DNA from 4 places in the Peterkaempfera bronchialis genome. Region 1 is predicted to be linked to each of the others. Evidence: riboswitches for the same ligand, from Rfam matches in the RefSeq annotation. Region 1 holds a riboswitch; each other region holds the start of a gene.
What was found. A riboswitch is a leader RNA that binds a small molecule or an ion and turns the genes downstream of it on or off. The one in region 1 is predicted to bind cobalamin.
Positions count from the first base shown of each region.

Region 2: another riboswitch for cobalamin. It lies ahead of C7M71_RS29455 (acyl-CoA dehydrogenase family protein); the one in region 1 lies ahead of cobI (precorrin-2 C(20)-methyltransferase).
Region 3: another riboswitch for cobalamin. It lies ahead of C7M71_RS25965 (hypothetical protein); the one in region 1 lies ahead of cobI (precorrin-2 C(20)-methyltransferase).
Region 4: another riboswitch for cobalamin. It lies ahead of C7M71_RS29255 (prenyltransferase/squalene oxidase repeat-containing protein); the one in region 1 lies ahead of cobI (precorrin-2 C(20)-methyltransferase).

Region 1 is NZ_CP031264.1:5,400,702-5,404,982, reverse strand. Features, by position in the region: gene C7M71_RS23890 (CotH kinase family protein) at 1-906, shown strand, start outside; gene C7M71_RS23885 (alpha/beta hydrolase) at 958-2,175, opposite strand; cobalamin riboswitch at 2,521-2,668, shown strand; gene cobI (precorrin-2 C(20)-methyltransferase) at 2,836-3,573, shown strand; gene cobM (precorrin-4 C(11)-methyltransferase) at 3,570-4,281, shown strand, end outside.
Region 2 is NZ_CP031264.1:6,893,028-6,897,308, forward strand. Features, by position in the region: gene metE (5-methyltetrahydropteroyltriglutamate--homocysteine S-methyltransferase) at 1-421, opposite strand, end outside; cobalamin riboswitch at 581-798, opposite strand; cobalamin riboswitch at 935-1,059, shown strand; partial or broken gene C7M71_RS29455 (acyl-CoA dehydrogenase family protein) at 1,187-1,420, shown strand; gene C7M71_RS29460 (enoyl-CoA hydratase/isomerase family protein) at 1,417-2,514, shown strand; partial or broken gene C7M71_RS33310 (NAD(P)-binding domain-containing protein) at 2,511-2,597, shown strand; gene C7M71_RS32385 (DUF6131 family protein) at 2,799-2,954, shown strand; gene C7M71_RS29470 (general stress protein) at 2,977-3,492, shown strand; gene C7M71_RS29475 (hypothetical protein) at 3,595-3,933, shown strand.
Region 3 is NZ_CP031264.1:6,048,578-6,052,858, reverse strand. Features, by position in the region: gene C7M71_RS25975 (ABC transporter ATP-binding protein) at 1-460, shown strand, start outside; gene C7M71_RS25970 (hypothetical protein) at 517-759, shown strand; gene C7M71_RS25965 (hypothetical protein) at 765-1,118, opposite strand; cobalamin riboswitch at 1,240-1,439, opposite strand; gene C7M71_RS25960 (histidine phosphatase family protein) at 1,506-2,117, opposite strand; gene C7M71_RS25955 (CbtB domain-containing protein) at 2,445-2,669, shown strand; gene C7M71_RS25950 (CbtA family protein) at 2,684-3,454, shown strand; gene C7M71_RS25945 (alpha/beta hydrolase) at 3,586-4,281, opposite strand, start outside.
Region 4 is NZ_CP031264.1:6,839,451-6,843,731, reverse strand. Features, by position in the region: gene C7M71_RS29260 (prenyltransferase/squalene oxidase repeat-containing protein) at 1-1,848, opposite strand, end outside; cobalamin riboswitch at 2,138-2,261, shown strand; gene C7M71_RS29255 (prenyltransferase/squalene oxidase repeat-containing protein) at 2,377-3,789, shown strand; gene C7M71_RS29250 (hypothetical protein) at 3,927-4,281, shown strand, end outside.

The DNA of each region.
Region 1 (4,281 bases):
ACCTCCGGGCAGGCGGCGGAGCGTTCTGCGCTCTCCTCCTTCACCGTCAACAACCGCCCGGCGGTGGCCCGGCTGATCGTGGAGAACCCCTCCCGCGACTTCGCGGAGACCGCCGTCGGCACGGACGGCGTGCTCTACAAGGCCCTGAGCACCGGCCGGTTCTCCTACCAGGGTGACGACCCGACCGCGTACAAGGACGACTTCAAGCAGCTCACCAAGAAGGGAAGCCAGGATCTCCAGCCCGTCATCGACCTGATGAAGTGGGTCGACACCTCGTCGGACAAGGAGTTCGCCGAGGGGTTGGGCAAGCGGGTCGACGTCGAGTCCTTCGCCCGCTATGTCGCCACGCAGAATCTGCTGCTGAACTCCGACGACATGAGCGGCCCCGGCAAGAACTACTACCTCTGGTACGACCTGGGCAGCAGGAAGTTCACCGTGCTGGGGTGGGACTACAACCTCACCTTCAACGGGAGCAGCGACGCCGGACCGGACGACACGATCGGCCTGGGCGGCGGCCGACCACCTGGCGGCACCGGTGGCTTTCCCCAGGGACTCCCCGAAGGACTACCGGAAGGCCTCCCCGAGGGCTTCCCTGAAGGCGGCGGGCCTGAAGGCGGCGGGCCACCCGGCGGGGGCATGATGTCCGGCCACACCCTCAAGGAGCGCTTCCTGGAGCTGTCCGCGTTCGACGACGTCTACCACGACGCCTACCGCGAGCTGTACCAGCAGTTCTACGGCTCCGGCAGCGCACTCAAGGCCCTGGATACGGCTGTGGACCAGGCCGTGGCGGCGGGCGCCGAGAGGTCCGGGATCGCCACCGCCGCCGAGAAGCTGCGGTCCACAATCACCGCCCGGACCAAGAGCCTCGCCGCCGACCCGGTCGTCCGGGGCACGGCCGGCGGCTGACCCACCGCTGCCCGCCGCCCCGCCGCCCCACCGCCCGCCCGCCGGGCTCGGTCAGCGGCGGGCGGCGGTGGAGGGTGCGGCCGTGGCGGCGTGGACCTCCTCCTTGCGGGAGGGATGCCGGTGCGGGGGCGGTACCGCCCGGATGCCCCGGGCGGTGTGGACCGGACCTGCCGTGTTCTTGGTCAGCCACTCCAGGGCGGTGGGCAGCATCGCCGCCCAGACGGCGGTGTTGTGCCCGCCGTGGGCGACGGTGAGCGTGGTGCCGTGGGCGGGGCGGGACAGCTCGGCCAGCAGCGAGCGGGCGTCGGCCACCGTGCGGCCGTCCTGGAGGCTGCCGGCCAGCAGCAGCGCGATATCCGGCTGCGCGGCCATCCGGCGCAGCCGCAGCACGGGGCTGTTGGCGGCACGCAGCGCCGGGTTGTGCACGACGAACGGGGAGTCGGGGGTGTTGTAGCCGGAGAGGCTGACGGCGGAGTGGAAGACGGAGGGGTGCTTGACGATGAGGTTGACGGCGCAGTATCCGCCGGCGGAGTAGCCCATGACCGCCCAGTGGCGGGCGTCGGGGGCGGCCCGCAGGCTGTGTTTGATCAGCCAGGGCACGTCCTTGGCCAGCCAGGTGTCGGCCTGGGGGCCGTTGGGGATGTTGGTGCAGCCGGTGTCCTTGATGCCGGTGTAGTTCATGGTGACCGCGACCAGGATGAACGGGTGGGTCTGCTGCGAGGCGATCAGCCCGCTCAGCTTGCGGTCGACGTCCAAGGCACCGAACCAGGTGCGCGGCGAGCCGGGCTGGCCGGGCAGCAGCTCGATCACCGGGAACGCCTTGTCCTGGTAGGCCGCCTCGTGGTACTGCGGCGGCAGCCAGACGTACAACTCGCCGCGCAGCCGGGAGCTCGGCCCGACCGCCGTCGAGATGAGCACATCGCGCTTGTACGGGTCGAACGACAGCGCCGAGCGGGTGCCCTTGGGCTGGAGCCCGCCGAGGGCGGCCGCGCCCACCTTGGGGGTGGCGCCGTCCGGGCCGAGGGCGACCTGGTTCCCGTTGTTGCCGAGCAGGTCGTCCCAGCTCTCGTAGAAGGCGTAGGTGTTGTTCAGCCAGACGAGGGCGACCAGCACGGCCACGGCCTGGTTGAGCAGCAGCAGGCCGAGTCTCCCACCGTGGCGGACGGCTTTCGGGCCGGGTATCCGGTTCCACAGGGCCAGCACCAGCACGGTGAGCACCACCAGCACGGCCACGATGAGCGCGAAGAACGCGCCGCTCGTCAAGTCCATCCCCTCAAGCCTTCCGTCTGCGGCTCTGCCTGCCCGGTCCGTCGTACCGGTCTCGTGCCGCACCTGAGGAGGAGACGCGTGGAACCGCAATCAGGTTCCTATCGGGGTGGATCAGACACCCGAAAGGACCACAAGGTTCCCTCGTACGGGGCATCCGCGCGGGGTGCGGGGCCGCCGATCGGGCGGCCTGGGCCAGTCGGCGGCAGTCGGCGGCGGTCGGCGGCAAAGGGGTTTGCTCCGGCGGGCATCGGCGCAGGTGCGGTGCGGTGCACGCCACACGGGGTCCGGTTGACTGCCCGCCGGGCGCGTGATGGGATTTCCGGGCCATACACGGCGGCATTGACGAGGAAGTCCGGTGCGAATCCGGCGCGGTCCCGCCACTGTCACCGGGGAGCGCCCCCGACCCTCGCAGGCCGTCTGCGGGAGCCGGCCACGGCCGCGAAACATGCGGTTGGAAGGCCCGGGGGCGTGCCGATCCGGGAGCCAGGAGACTCTGGCCGCCGTCACGTCGACCGGGGCGAGGACCCCGAGTGAGGACTTCGCCATGCGCGCTCCGCATGCTGCCGCGCCGCGGCCCGCCGACCCCGGCCGCAGAGGCCGCAGAAGCCAGGGTGACCGCAGAAGCCCCGGCCACCGCCCCGGCCCGTCCGCGTGGGCCGCGTGAGCCGCCGCCTGGTAGGGGTCGGCATGGGCCCCGGCGACCCCGAGCTGGTCACGGTCAAGGGCGTCCGGGTGCTGCGCGAGGCACACCAGGTGGTGGTGCCCGTCATGGACAGCGGCGAGACCGGCCGCGCCGAGGCGACCGTGCTGCACCACACGGGCGCGGAGAAGGTCGTCCGGGTGGTGTTCGCCCTCAATGAGCGCGAGGACCGGGCCCGCCGCGAGGCGGCCTGGGACGCGGCCGGGGAGCAGGTCGTGGCGCTGCTGCGCGAGGCGGGCGAGGACGGCATCGTCGCCTTCGCCACCATCGGCGACCCCAATGTCTACTCCACCTTCACCTACCTCGCCCAGACGGTCCGCCGGGTGATGCCCGGCACGGTCGTGGAGACCGTCCCCGGCATCACCGCGATGCAGGACCTGGCGGCGCGCTCCGGCACGGTGCTGGCCGAGGGTGTCGAACCGCTCACCCTGGTGCCGGTGACCGCCGGTTCCGCCGTGCTGCGGCAGGCCCTGGAGGGGCCCGGCACGGTGGTGGCGTACAAGTTCGGCCGGATCGCCGCCGAGGTCGCCGCCGCGCTGCGGGAGACCGGCCGGACCGACGGCGCCGTCTGGGGCTCCGCACTGGGCCTGCCGGAGGAGTCCATCCGCCCGGCCGCCGAACTCGACGGCACCCCGCAGCCGTATCTGTCCACCCTGATCTGCCCCGCCCGGCGGGACTCCCGAGGGGGAAAGCTGTGACCGGTACGACCAGCGGCAAGGTCACCTTTGTCGGGGCCGGTCCCGGCGCCGCCGACCTGCTCACCTTCCGGGCCGCCCGGGCGATAGCCGAGGCCGATGTGGTGGTCTGGGCGGCCAGCCTGGTGCAGGAGGAGGTGCTGGCGCACGCCCGCGAGGGGGCCAGGGTGCTGGACTCCTCGCTGGTCCCCATGGAGGACGTGCTGGCCGTGTACGAGCAGGCGGCGCGGGACGGCCTCAGGGTGGCCCGCATCCACTCCGGCGACCCGTCGCTGTGGGGCGCCGTCCAGGAGCAGTTGGAGCGGTGCCGGGCACTGGGCCTGGAGACCGAGATCGTGCCCGGGGTGTCGTCCTTCTCCGCGGTGGCGGCCATCGTCCAGCGGGAGCTGACCGTCCCCGAGGTCGCCCAGTCGGTGATCCTCACCCGGCTCGGCGGCGGCAAGACGCCGATGCCGCCCGGCGAGGAGGTCCGCGAGTTCGCCCGCCACGGCACCACCATGGCGGTCTTCCTGTCGGCGGCGCGCAGCGGCCAGCTGGCCGCCGAACTGCTGGCGGGCGGCTACGCCGAGGAGACCCCGGTGGTCGTCGCCCACCAGGCGACCTGGCCGGAGGAGCTGGTACTGCACTGCACGGTGGGCACCCTGGAGGCCACCGTCAAAGCGCACCGGCTCTGGAAGCACACGCTCTTCCTGGTGGGCCCGGCGCTGGGCG
Region 2 (4,281 bases), 1.5 Mb from region 1:
CGCTGAACGCGGTGTCGGGGCCCAGCTCCGGGACCAGGTAGTGGTAGTTGGTGTCGAACCACTTGGTCATCTCCAGCGGCGCCACATCCTGGGTGCCGCGCGCCATCGCGAAGTAGCCGTCCAGGGCGTCCGCCTCGACGGCGGCGCGGTGCCGGGCGGGGATCGCGCCGACCATCACGCTGGTGTCCAGGACGTGGTCATAGAGCGAGAAGTCGCCGGTCGGCACCTCGTGGATGCCGGCGTCGGCGAGCAGCCGCCAGTTGGCGCGGCGCAGTTCGGCGGCCGTGTCCCGGAGGGCGCCGGCGGTGACGCGGCCCTGCCAGTACCCCTCGATGGCCTTCTTCAGTTCCCGGTTCCGGCCCGGGCGTGGGTAGCCGTACACGGTTCCCCGTGCTGCCGCGGCTGCGGACGTGCTGGTCACAAGACTCTCCTTCGCGAGCATGTCTCCGACGACCCCGGGACGGGTCGTAGGCGCGAAGGGTGGCAAGACCGGGCGGACCGCGACGATCTGCCGTCGCATGTCTCCGCCTGATATGTACGCCGACCCGCCCACGAGGTCACCGGGATCTCCGCGCGCGTCGGTTGCGCACGGGCAGTGGCAGGTCTTCGGACTCGTGGGCACGTCTGCCGGGGCAGACACCTACTGGCCGTCGCTTCCCAGGCCCGTACCGGGCCCAGTGCATATGACGGCGGTCGTTCCCGCTCACCGCTGCGGGGCAGTCCCGGATTCCCACCGGGTTCCCTCTTGCGACGCGTCTGCCTGGCGGGCAGGGCGAACCAGCTGCGCCGGTCAGCCTAGGCGCTGGGGCGGGTCCGGGACAGCACCGTTCACATGTCGGATGGTGAGATGAGACACGGGCGGACCTGCGGCAGGGGGGCTCTGGACTTACTAGGACGCCCAACTATATGTTCATGGACAAGGCCCGCGGTGCAGGGAAGCCGGTGCGAATCCGGCGCGGTCCCGCCACTGTGACCGGGGAGTGCGTCGCTGAGACACGCCACTGACGTGCAGGACGTCGGGAAGGCAGACGGGGCGCGTTGATCCGGGAGTCAGGATACATGGTCGCCTGGATGATCGACCGCTACGGCGACCAGGCCCAGCGCGCCCGCTGGCTGCCCGCCCTCTGGCATCGTCATGACCCGCACCGGCGGAGAGGGGGCGGACGGCGTCTCCGCGTCTGTCGTCGACCGCGACGATCCGCAGGCAGCCCAGCTCTGCGCCGTGGCCAAGCGGTTCGCCACCGACACCGGCTACTCCGTGGCCGACCGCGCCCGGCAACTGCACGGCGGCTACGGCTATCTGACCGACTATGGCATCGAGAAGATCGTCCGTGACCTTCGGGTCCACCGCATCCTGGAAGGAACCAACGAGATCATGAGCCTGATCGTGGCCCGTGGACTGACCGGGGCCGCCCGATGACCGACGACGACTCCGTCCTGGTGCGCACCGAGGGCCGCGCGGCCTACCTCACCCTCAACCGGCCCCGGGCCCTCAACGCGCTCAACCACGCCATGGTGCTCCGCCTCGGGGCGGCCCTCACCGCAGCGGAGCGTGACCCCGCCGTGCAGACCGTGGTGATCAGCGGCGCGGGGGAGCGCGGCCTCTGCGCGGGCGGCGACATCCGCTCCATTTACCAGGACGTACGCTCCGGCGGCGGCGCGGCCTCGGCGGCGTTCTGGCGCGACGAGTACCGGCTCAATGCCCGCATCGCCCACTACCCCAAGCCCTATGTCGCCCTGATGGACGGCATCGTGATGGGCGGCGGCGTCGGCGTCTCGGCCCACGGCAGCGTACGGATCGTCACCGAGCGGTCCAGAGTCGCCATGCCCGAGACCGGCATCGGCTTCGTACCGGACGTCGGCGGCACCCATCTGCTCTCCCTCGCCCCTGGAGAGCTGGGCACCCACCTGGCGCTCACCGGGACGCCGGTGGGCGCCGGGGACGCCCTGCTGTGCGGGCTCGCCGACCACTTCGTCCCGGCGGGCCGGCTGCCCGGACTGCTCGCCGACCTCGCCGATGCCCCTGTGCCGGAGGTGCTGCCCCGGTACGTCGGCGAGGCACCGGCGGGCGAGCTGGCCGCCCACCGGGAGTGGATCGACCACTGCTACGCGGCCGACAGCGTCGAGGAGATCCTGGACCGGCTGCTCGGCAGCGGCGCAGCGGCCGCGAAGGAAGCCGCAGCGACCATCCTCACCCGATCCCCCACCTCGCTCAAGGTCACCCTGGCGGCGCTGCGCCGCGCCCGGCACCTCGGCCCGCTGGAGCGGGTCCTGGAGCAGGAGTACCGCATCTCCTGCGCCACCCTGTCCGCACCGGACCTGGTGGAGGGCATCCGCGCCCAGGTGATCGACAAGGACCGCGACCCGCACTGGTCCCCGGCCACCCTCGCCGAGGTCACCGAGTCGGACGTGGCCCGCTTCTTCGCCCCGCTCGGCGCGCAGGAGCTCTCCTTCGCCGCCGACCCCGCCGACCCCGCCGACCCTGCCGACCCCGTGCAGGAGGTGCCCTGGTGAGCGCCGTCATCGGCTTCATCGGACTCGGCCATATGGGCGGCCCGATGGCCGCCAACCTCGTCAAGGCCGGCCACCGGGTGCGCGGCTGCGACCTGTGGCCGAGTCCCTGGCGGGGCGGCTGCCGACTCCGGCGTCGAGCCCGCCTCCTCCCGCCTCGCGAGCCGCGAGCCGCGGGGCGGGAGGAGCATCGAATCAGACATAAGGCGCAGACCGGGATGCTTACCCCCGCGATACGAGGGAATGAGCGGCGTGGAGGCTACTCATCCGGGAGATCGGAGGACCCCGTGATCGCCCTCGGAATCATCCTCCTCATCATCGGCTTCATCTTCCACATCGCCATCCTCTGGACCATCGGGATCATCCTGGCCGTCATCGGGGCCATCCTGTGGATCCTGGGGTCGTTGGGACACGCGATCGGCGGTCGACGCCACTACTGGTAGGACCGTCCGGAAGTGGATCGAGATGCCAGAGGACCCTGGCCCGCTGAACCCGATCACCATCGCCTGGAACACGGTGTCCAGCTACGCCACGTACGAGGAGGCGCAGGCTGCGGTCGACCGGCTGTCCGACGAGCACTTCCCGGTCGAACAGCTCGACATCATCGGTACCGACCTGCGCCTGGTGGAACGGGTCACCGGCCGGCTCACCAAGGGACGCGCGGCAGCCGCAGGCGCCGCCAGTGGAGCCTGGTTCGGACTCTTCATCGCCCTGCTGGTCGGTCTCTTCACCGCCGGTCCGGTGTGGCTGGGCCTGATCGTCGGCGGCATCCTCATCGGAGCGGTGTGGGGAGCCCTCTTCGGCTTCGTCGGGCACGCCGCCACCCGGGGCCGCCGTGACTTCTCCTCCACGAAGTCCCTGGTGGCGTCCCGCTACGACCTGATCGCCCGGGGCGGCCACGCCGATCAGGCCCGCGCCGCCCTGGAGCGTGCCGGGCTCGGCAGCGGCACCGCCGCGCCGCCGCCCCAGCCGAGCCGCTGACCCGTCCCGCCTGCGCCTGCCGGCAGGCGCAGGCGGGTCAACCTGCGGTGAGCCGCGCGTGCCGTCGGCGCCGGCTGCGCCCGCGACGGGCAGCGTGGAGGCATGCACCGGTTTCCGCTCTCCGCGATCCTCTGTACCGCCTGCGCCGTCTCCATGGCCTGGACGGCACCGGGTTACTCGGGCCCGGCGTGGGCGACCACGGTCGTCGGCGCGGGCAATGGCGCCTTCGACAACGCCTGTACGACCGTGAGCGCCCCCGCAGCCCAGACGCAGACCGACGCGGGCGGCGGGCTGATCGGCACCGCCGTCTCCCTGCCCGGGGGCGCACCGACCAACCAGTGCGGCAACCTCGGCATCGGCGACACACCGGACGGCCGCACCGACGGCCCGGTGGGCCAGACCCTCCACGGCCTGATCCAGGCGGTCAAGGGCGAGAAGTAGCGGGCCGCCACTCGTCCAACAAGGGCGCGCGCCGACAGGCGGCGTGGAAAGCCGGTCGTGCACCGCGTCGACCTGGGTGAGGCCACCGCACCGAAGCCGGCCCGGCATGCCTTGGTCCGAAGATCATCGTCCAGTCATGGGCGTCGTCGCCGGCGGCGGCAGCCAGCGGTTGGGCAGCAGCGCAGCGAATTGCTCCCAGAGCGTCACCCTGCTGCCGGGGCTCCCCACGCCGCCTGTCTGCGCGAGCTCTAAGGTACAAGCCGGACGGCGTGACGACCGCCGCGCGCCTGGATCCAGCAGCTGGCCGGCCCGCTCCCCACCAGCTAGCGCCTCGCCCGCCGACGCGGC
Region 3 (4,281 bases), 650 kb from region 1:
CGCCGTCGCGGGGGCACTGGCCGCCACCGACACCCTGGAACTGGCCGAGCGCTCGGTGGACGAACTCTCCGGCGGCCAGCGGCAGCGGGTCTGGATCGCCGTCGCCCTCGCCCAGCACACCGACCTGCTGCTGCTGGACGAACCCACCACCTATCTGGACCTGCCGCACCAGGTGGAGGTGCTGGACCTGCTGACCGACCTCAACCGGCAGCGCGGCACCACCGTGGTCGCGGTCCTGCACGACCTCAACCTGGCCTGCCGCTACGGAGACCACCTCATCGCCATGAAGGACGGCAGGGTCGCCGCAGAGGGCACCCCGTCCGAGGTGGTCACCGAGGCCACCGTCCGCGAGATCTTCGGCATGGACTGCCGGATCGTCACCGACGAGGTCTCCCGGACCCCGCTGGTGCTGCCGATCGGCCGCCACCACATCCGGCAGGAAGCCGCGCAGACCGCCTGACCCCGCCCCAACCCGAGCCGCCGAGCCCCCAAGCCGCCGAGAAAGGCACCACCCCCGTGCACACCACCGCCCCCCGCATCCCCGCCGGCCCCGAGTTGGAGGCCCGCTTCGCCGAGATCGTGAACCAGCTCACCCGGCGCGGGCTGCTGGCCGGCGCCGGCGGGCTGGCCCTGACCGCGCTCCCCACCGTACGGGCCGGGCACGCCTACCCGATCAGCTGGAACGACGTGTGCAGCTACCGCTGGGCGCAGCGCGCCCTGCGCGACTTCGAGTCCCGGCTCAAGCAGTACGCCGCCTGACCCGTTCAGCCGGCGCCGGGCTCGGCGGCCGAGTGGCCGGGGGCGCCGCTGCGCTGCGGCGCCCGCATCCACTCCCGGACCGACTCCAGCAGCCCGCAGCCGGCGCACGGGGCCGCCGCATCGGCCGGTCCGTCGGCCGGTGCGTCGGCCGGGTGGCGGTGGTGGTCCGCCAACTGCGCCTCGGCCTCGGCCAGCAGGGCGACGGCGTCGGCCAGCTCGCGCCTGAGGACCTTGATCCGGGTGGCCTGGCCGCCCACCTGCCGTCGTGCGGCGGCCAGGGACTGGTAGTCCTCGGGGCTGAGGACCACGGCCGGCTTCCCGCCGAAGGTGATCCGGGGCGGTTCGGGGCGCCTGCTCACCGCTCGGCTCCGTTCGACGCGCGCTCGGGCGCGGGCCCTGCGGCAGGGGCGGCACAGGCGGGACGGGCGGCACAGGCAGGCAGGCTCATCTGCGGCGGTCTCTCCAGCACCTCGTGGATGGACGTCGTACGGTGCCGTGGCCGGTCTCCTGGCTGACGGGTCCGACGTCCGTGCACCGGCCTTCCCGGACGCCTCACGGCCTCCCGTGGCCTCCTCCCCCGGCGGGCGGGGGACGGTGGAGTACGGACTTCCCGATCACAGTGGCGAGGGCCGCTCCGGTATCGCACCGGCTTCCCGAGCACCACGGCGGGCCCACCCTATGGGCCGCGACGGAGCGCCTGCAAGGCTGCACAGCCGTGCAGATGTCCGTCGGCGGAGGGGGCTGGTTCAGCTGCCGAGCGGGGTGCCGCAGCGCAGGTTCCACCGGCCGTCGCGCCCGCTGAGTTCGGTGGCGGTGAGCGGGGGTACGTCCAGCCGCCAGAAGACCTGCGGCGGCGCCCCGAGGGCATGGACCAGCGCGGCGCGCACCACATCGGGCTCGGCGACGACCACCACCCGCCCGGAGCCCGCCTGCCCGGAGTCCGCCTGCCCAGAGCCCGCCAGCCCTGAGCCGGGCAGCGCGTCCAGCCAGCCGGCGACCCTGGTGTGCAGCTCCAGCAGGGACTCGCCGCCGTGCGGTGCGCAGGAGGGGTCCGAGAGCCACCCGGCGACCGCCTCCGGCTCGGCGGCCATCACCTCGTCCAGGCGGCGCCCCCGCCAGCGGCCCATCGCGCAGCCGCCCAGCGCGGGCACGGGTTCGGCCGCCAACCCCAGGGCCTCGGCGGTCTCCCGGCAGCGCGCCGTCGGGGAGGCGTAGCTCCGGCGGGCCGGGGGCAGGGTGCCGGCCGCCGTCCGCGCCCGGCGCAGCCCGGCCGCGTCCAGCGGGCCGCCGTCGTCGAACCGCGCCTCCCGCAGCGCGGCGCTGCCCGCCGCTGAGATGAAGATCACCCTGACGGTCATCGGACTGCCCTCCCACTCGCCCACAGGTGCACCAAACCCTCCAACTCGCCTGCCGCCAGGCCGATTCGGCCATGCGGTCCGGGACGGGGCGAGGTGCGGGCGCCCGTCCGCGCGCTCTTGGCCGGTCTGCCGGTTCGCGGTACCGTCGCGTCGATGTGACGACGGTGTGACGGAAGTCCGGTGAGAGGCCGGCACGGTCGCGCCACTGTATGCCGAGCAGGCACCGCTCTCCTCCACCCCGGGGAGGGCGGCGGCCTCCGGTGAGTCAGACCCGGCACCGTCGTCGTGCTCCAACGAGTGGGACGCGTGTTCCCAGAGGAGGCTGCCATGGCAGAGTCCGTTGTTCCCCCTGCCGTTTCCCCCGCCCAGCCCGGCATCGCCCCGATTCCGGTGCGAGCGATCCTGCCGTGGGCCGTGTTCTTCGGCGTCCTGATGCTGGTGCTGCTCTACTTCGTCGGCGCCGAGCAGGGCGCCACCTCCCTGATCTCCGGCGAGACCGTGCACGAGTGGGTGCACGACGGCCGCCATCTCCTCGGCTTCCCCTGCCACTGACCGGAGCCGAGCACATGAACTCCGCCCTCGCCAGAACCCTGCTCATCCGCGGCATGCTGGCCGGCCTCGCGGCCGGCGTGCTCGCCTTTGTCGCGGCGTACCTGCTCGGGGAGTCCCGGGTCGACGCCGCCATCGCCTTCGAGGAGTCCCACGCGCACGAGCACGAGCATGAGGTCGAACTCGTCAGCCGCACGCTCCAGTCGACCGCCGGGCTGGCCACCGGCGTCCTGATCTTCGGCGTCGCCATGGGCGGCATCGCCGCCCTGGCCTTCTGCTTCGCCCTGGGCAGGGTCGGCCGCTTCAGCCCCCGGGCGACTGCGGCGCTGCTGTCGTTCGCGGCGCTGGTCGCCGTCTACCTGGTGCCGTTCCTGAAGTACCCGGCCAACCCGCCGTCCGTCGGCGAACCCGACACCATCGGCAAGCGGACCGCGCTGTACTTCCTGATGATGCTGCTCAGCGTGCTGCTGGCGGTCGCCGCCGTGCTCCTCGGCCGCTACCTGGCGCCCCGGTGGGGCAACTGGTACGCCACCGTCGCGGCCGGCGCCGCGTTCGCGGTGGTCGTCGGCCTGGCGTACGCCCTGCTGCCGGCCGTCAACGAGGTGCCGGCGGACTTCTCGGCCACCCTGCTGTGGCAGTTCCGCATCGCGGCGCTCGCCATCCAGCTCACCCTGTGGACCGCGTTCGGCCTGCTCTTCGGCGAACTCGCCCAGCGGGCACTGGAGCCCAAGGCGTCCCGGGCCGCGACCCGGGCGGTGCCCTCGGGGACGGCCGCCGCCGCGCAGTGACGCGGCGAGGGCGGCGCCGTAGGACCGGTACCGCGTGCACCCGCCGGGGACGCCCGGCGGGTGCACGCGGTGCTGCGCCGTCAGCAGTGCTGCGCCGTCAGCTATGCAGCGCCGTCAGCCGCGCAGGGCCGTCAGCCGTGCAGGGCCCGCCGCAGGGCGTCCACGGTGAGTCGCCGGGCGACGCCGGCCGCCCGGGAGTCGCGCAGACTGTCGAGCATCAGGAAGTCGTGCACCATGCCCAGCACCCGGACGGCGGTGACCTCGACCCCGGCCTCGCGGAGCCTGGCGGCGTACGCCTCGCCCTCGTCCCGGAGCACATCGGCCTCGCCGGTGATCACCAGCGCCGGGGGCAGTCCGCTCAGCTGGTCAAGGGAGGCCCGCAGCGGTGAGGCATAGACCTCGGCACGCTGCGCCGGGTCGTCCGTGTACTGGTTCCAGAACCACATCATCCCGTCCCGGGTGAGGACGTAGCCGTCGGCGAACTGCCGGTACGAGGAGGTCCCGAAGTCGGCGTCGGTGACCGGGTACAGCAGCACCTGCGCCCGCAGCGGGACGCCGCCGCGCTCCTTGGCCATCAGCGCGAAGACGGCGGACATATTGCCGCCGACCGAGTCACCGCACACCGCGAGGCGGGAGGCGTCGAGACCGTGCCCGGCCCCCTCGGCGACGATCCACTGCCCCACCGCCCAGTTCTGCTCGATCTGGGTGGGGTATCTGGCCTCCGGCGCGCGGTCGTAGAGCGGGAAGACGACCGCCGCCTCGGCGCCGACGGCCAGTTCGCGCACCAGCCGGTCATGGGTGGTCTCGTCGCCGAAGACCCAGCCCGC
Region 4 (4,281 bases), 1.4 Mb from region 1:
GTCGACGATCCCGGCGAGAGCGGTGTCGTTCCCGCCGGTCGCGGCCAGCGCGAAGGCGCCGTCGATGGTCAGCCCGAAGTCCGCGAACCCGGTTCCGTCGAACGCTTCGTAGTACTCGCCGCCGAGCAGGCGCTTCGGGGCGACCAGGTAGGCGACGCCCTTGGCCAGGTCGGGCACCCGGCCGGCCGGGGGCGTCGGCGTGGAGGGCGAGGAGGTGGCGGACGGTGACGGCGGACCGGTCGGCGTCGCGGTGTCCGACGGAGACAGCGACGGAGACGGGGACGACGACGGGTCGGGATCGGCGGGGTGCAGGGTCGCCAGGTTCGCCCCGGCCAGGGCGATCAGCGCCTGCGCGCTGGCTGTCAGGTCGGAGTCACCGCCCGTGGCGTCGGAGGCGAACCCGCCGTCGCCGTTCTGCCGGTCCGCGATCCAGCGCTGCGCGGTGGCCGCTCCGGCGGTCCGTCCGAGCGCCAGCAGTGCCTGGGTGCCCAGTGCGGTGCTCCAGGTGTCGCCGCCGGGGGCGCCGGTGTACGGGAGGTAGCTGCCGTCGGCCTGCTGCTGGTCCGCCAGGTAGGCGGTGGCCTTGGCGAGCGCCGGGGCGGCCTCGGGGACGAGGGTGAGGGCCATCGCCGCCAGCGCGGTGGTGCCGGGCTCGGGGTCGCAGAACTCGCCCGGGGCGATCATCGAGCCGGAGAAGCCGCCGTCGGCGCACTGCAACTGCTCCAGCCGGGCGACGGCCGCCGCCGGGGGTGCGACGCTGCTGCGGGCGAGTGCCAGCACGCCCAGCGCCTGGGTGCTCGGTGAGAACGCGCCGTGGAAGTCCCCGGCGGCCGTGCAGTTGCCGAGGCTGCCTGCGGCGGAGCAGACATGGTCCGCGAGGTCGACGGGCAGGTCATGGCCGCCGAAGTCCCGGGGGTCGGCGCCGGTGGCCTCGGCCAGCAGGGCGAGGTTGGCGACCGCCGTGGGGTCCGGGGGTACGGAGGTGCCGTCCGGCTGGAGGTAGTCGTCGGCGTGGGCGGCCAGATAGGCGGTGATCCGGGTCAGGGTCGCGTCCTGGCCGCCCGCTGCGGCCAGCGCCGTCCCCAGGAGGGCGGTGCGTGCGTAGTCGGGGGCGCCGAATGCCTCGTTGTACAGGTGGTCGCCGTCCACCAGCCGGCCCACCAGCCAGCGTGCCGCGGCGGCCACGGCGGGGGACGGCTGGGGCGAGCCGGGCGCCGAGGGGGAGCCGCCCGGGCCGGAGGAGGGCGAGGCGGAGGGCGGGACGGACGGCGTGGCGCCGGGGCCGCCCGCGCGGACGGAGTCCGGGCTGAAGGCCGGCTGTCCGCTGGTGCCCGCGACATCGGTCCCGCCGAAGACCCATGCCTCGACCTCGCCCGGCTTCGGCACGTCGCTGAGGGCGCCGAGGGGGCTGTAGGTCCAGGTGTTCCGGCCGGCCGGGGCGAGCCAGTACGACCAGTACGCCGTGGCCTTCGGGGTCTGTACGCAGCTCTCCTCCGCCGCAGTGGGGTACTGCGCGCCTCCGTTGAAGTCGCCGCTGCCGATCCGGCAGATGAAGCCGGGCCCGTCGTGCACGGTGCCGACGGTGGTGAACCCGGCGTTGTGCAGCAGGTTCATCCCGGTGGTGGGGTGCGCGTCGCAGCCTCGGACCACCGGGCCGCCCCAGTGGCCGAAGTCGACCGCGACGATCGCGCCGGTGGTGGCGGTGCACTTCTCGATCGGGTCGGCACCGGCCGGTGTGCTGAACGGCACCAGCGCGAGGAAGAGCGCCGTCACCGTCGCGAGGACGGCGCACAGCCGCGCCGTGACGCCTCTCCGTCCGCTGCCGTGCCTGGTGGTGCCGATACCCATGGGTGGTCCCCCCGGTCTGCCGACGAGGGAGTCCGGGCACGGCTGTGCACCACACCCGGCGGGGCCGGGCGTGCCGTCCAGTCCGCGCCGCAGTCCTCGGCAGCGCTCCTGACATACCTCTTCAGTGCAGGTAATCCGACTCGTCCGCACGGTGGCGGACCTACGGTTGCGGGTCAGTGCCGGGTTCTGACCGGCTTCCCCTGCGAACTGAAGGACGAAACGCGTTCATGAGAACACACCCGGTTCGGGACGGTCAACGGATCGTCAGCGGGCGGGACGTCCCGCTCGAAAGGCGCTACCGTCTCCGTGTCACCGCGCGGGGGAACCTGGTGGAAGTCCAGGGCTGACGCGCAACGGTGTGAGCGGCGACCGCCGCTTCGAGCCCGAATGCCCGCACGGTGACGCACCATCAGCGGATGCCTGTCCACGCGAGAGGGCGGCGGCCGCCTCGTCGGCGAGGGTGCCGCGGTGAGTCGCGGACGCTTCGGCCCGGGCGCGGTGGACACGTCGCCCAGCCGAGGAGACCCCATGTCCGGCACACTGTCAGGCCGCATACTCGCCGTCGCGCTCTCCCTCGGGATCGGCGCACTCACCCTCACCGCCGTACCCGCCCAGGCCACCTCAAGCGCGGCCCAGATCGCCACCTCCACGACCAACGGCGTGGCCTATCTCACCTCTCTGCAAGGCCCTGACGGCGGGTACGCCGGCGGCGGCCTCTCCAATGAGTGGGCGTTCAGCGCGATGGCCGCCGCCGGAAAGGCCGCCGTCGACGTGGTCCCCGGCGGCGACGCCACCAAGAACGCCCGCACCGTCTACCGCAACCAGCTTGCCGCCCCGACCTGGCCCGGCGCCTCGCCGGTGGTGACCGACTACGAACGCGGCATCCTCAACGCCTATGCGGCGGGGATCGACCCGGCGCGGGTCTCCCCCGGGCAGAACCTGATCGCCCGGGTCGCCTCCTACTGGCAGACCTCCTCCCCCGGCTCCTATGGGCCGCCCGCCAACTTCAACGGCACCGTCTTCGCGCTGCTCGCCCTGGGCGGCGCCAAGACGCAGTCCGGCGTCCAGCGCGTCCCGCAGCGGCTGCTGGACGCCTCGGTCACGGTCGTACGGGCCAACCAGCACAACGACGGCGGCTGGAACTACAGCCAGGCCGCGGGCAACCCGTCCGCCCTCGCCTCGACCAGTGACATCGACATGACCGGCGCCACCATGGCCGCCCTGTGCAGCAGCGGCGTCCCGGCGACCGACGCGTCCGTGGTGGCCGCCAAGAACTTCCTCAAGGGCAAGCTGGTCAACACCTCCGGCGCCTTTACCTCGATGTTCGGCGCCAACAGCGACTCCAACGGCTGGGGCGTCTCGGGCCTCAACGCCTGCGGCATCAACAGCCAGGGCGCCGACTTCACGACCCCCGCCGGCAAGACCCCGGTCGACTTCCTGATCGCCCAGCAGTTCAACCCCGGCGGTGGCTTCCGCTATCTGCCGTCCGACAGCTCGCCCTCCGCCTATTCCTCCATCGACGCCCTGCGCGCCGTCGCCGGCGGCGGCTTCACCGCGCCCCCGCCGATCCCGACCACGGTGGGCGCCCCCCGCTGGGTCGGCGACACGGCGTTCACCAGCGGCACCACCAGCAGCCTGGCCCTGATCGTGGACAGCGGCAGCGGCACCCCCAAGGTCTGCTCGGTGGCCATCACCCCGACGGGCGCCACCAGCACCCTGGGGGCCGTACTCGACGCGGCGACCACCGCGGCCACCCCGAGCGGCTGCGTCACCGGCAGCGCCCCGTCCTCCGGCAGCGGCCAGGTCACCGCCGTCAACGGCCTGGCCAACAGCGGCAGTTCGACCTGGCAGGTCAGCATCGACGGGGCCGCGTCGGCAGCGGCCGCCCGTGGCACCACCGTGCACCTCGGCGACACGATCACGCTGCGTTACGGCAGCTGAGCCGCGCCCCGGGCGCCGGGCGGTGCCTGCCCCCACGGCAGGCGCCGACCGGCGCCGCCGCCCTCCTCGACGTAGCGTGGACGGAGCGGTGCCCCTGACCGGGGTGCGGCCACGGACGCAGCGGAACGGAGGGCGCCATGCCGGACGTGGAGGCGCAGCAGCAGACCGGGGACGGCGGGCGGCGTCCGCCGCGCCTGACCGAGCGCTGGGCGGCGACACTGCGTGAGCACACCACGCCCACCCAGCGGTCGCTACTGGTCACCTGGGTCGCGTTCGGAACGACCTTCGGCACGGTGCGGCTGATCACACACGGTATCCGTGGTGGCTGGCTGCCCTGGGGCAATGTCTCGATGGGCGGGACCCATCTGCACCACTACAACCTGGGCATCGGCACCCTGGCCGGGGTCGGCATGGTGGCCGTCCGGGGCGACGCCCAGTACATCGGCCATCCCGCCGTGGCCGCCGCCTATGGCGCGGGGGCAGCGCTGATCG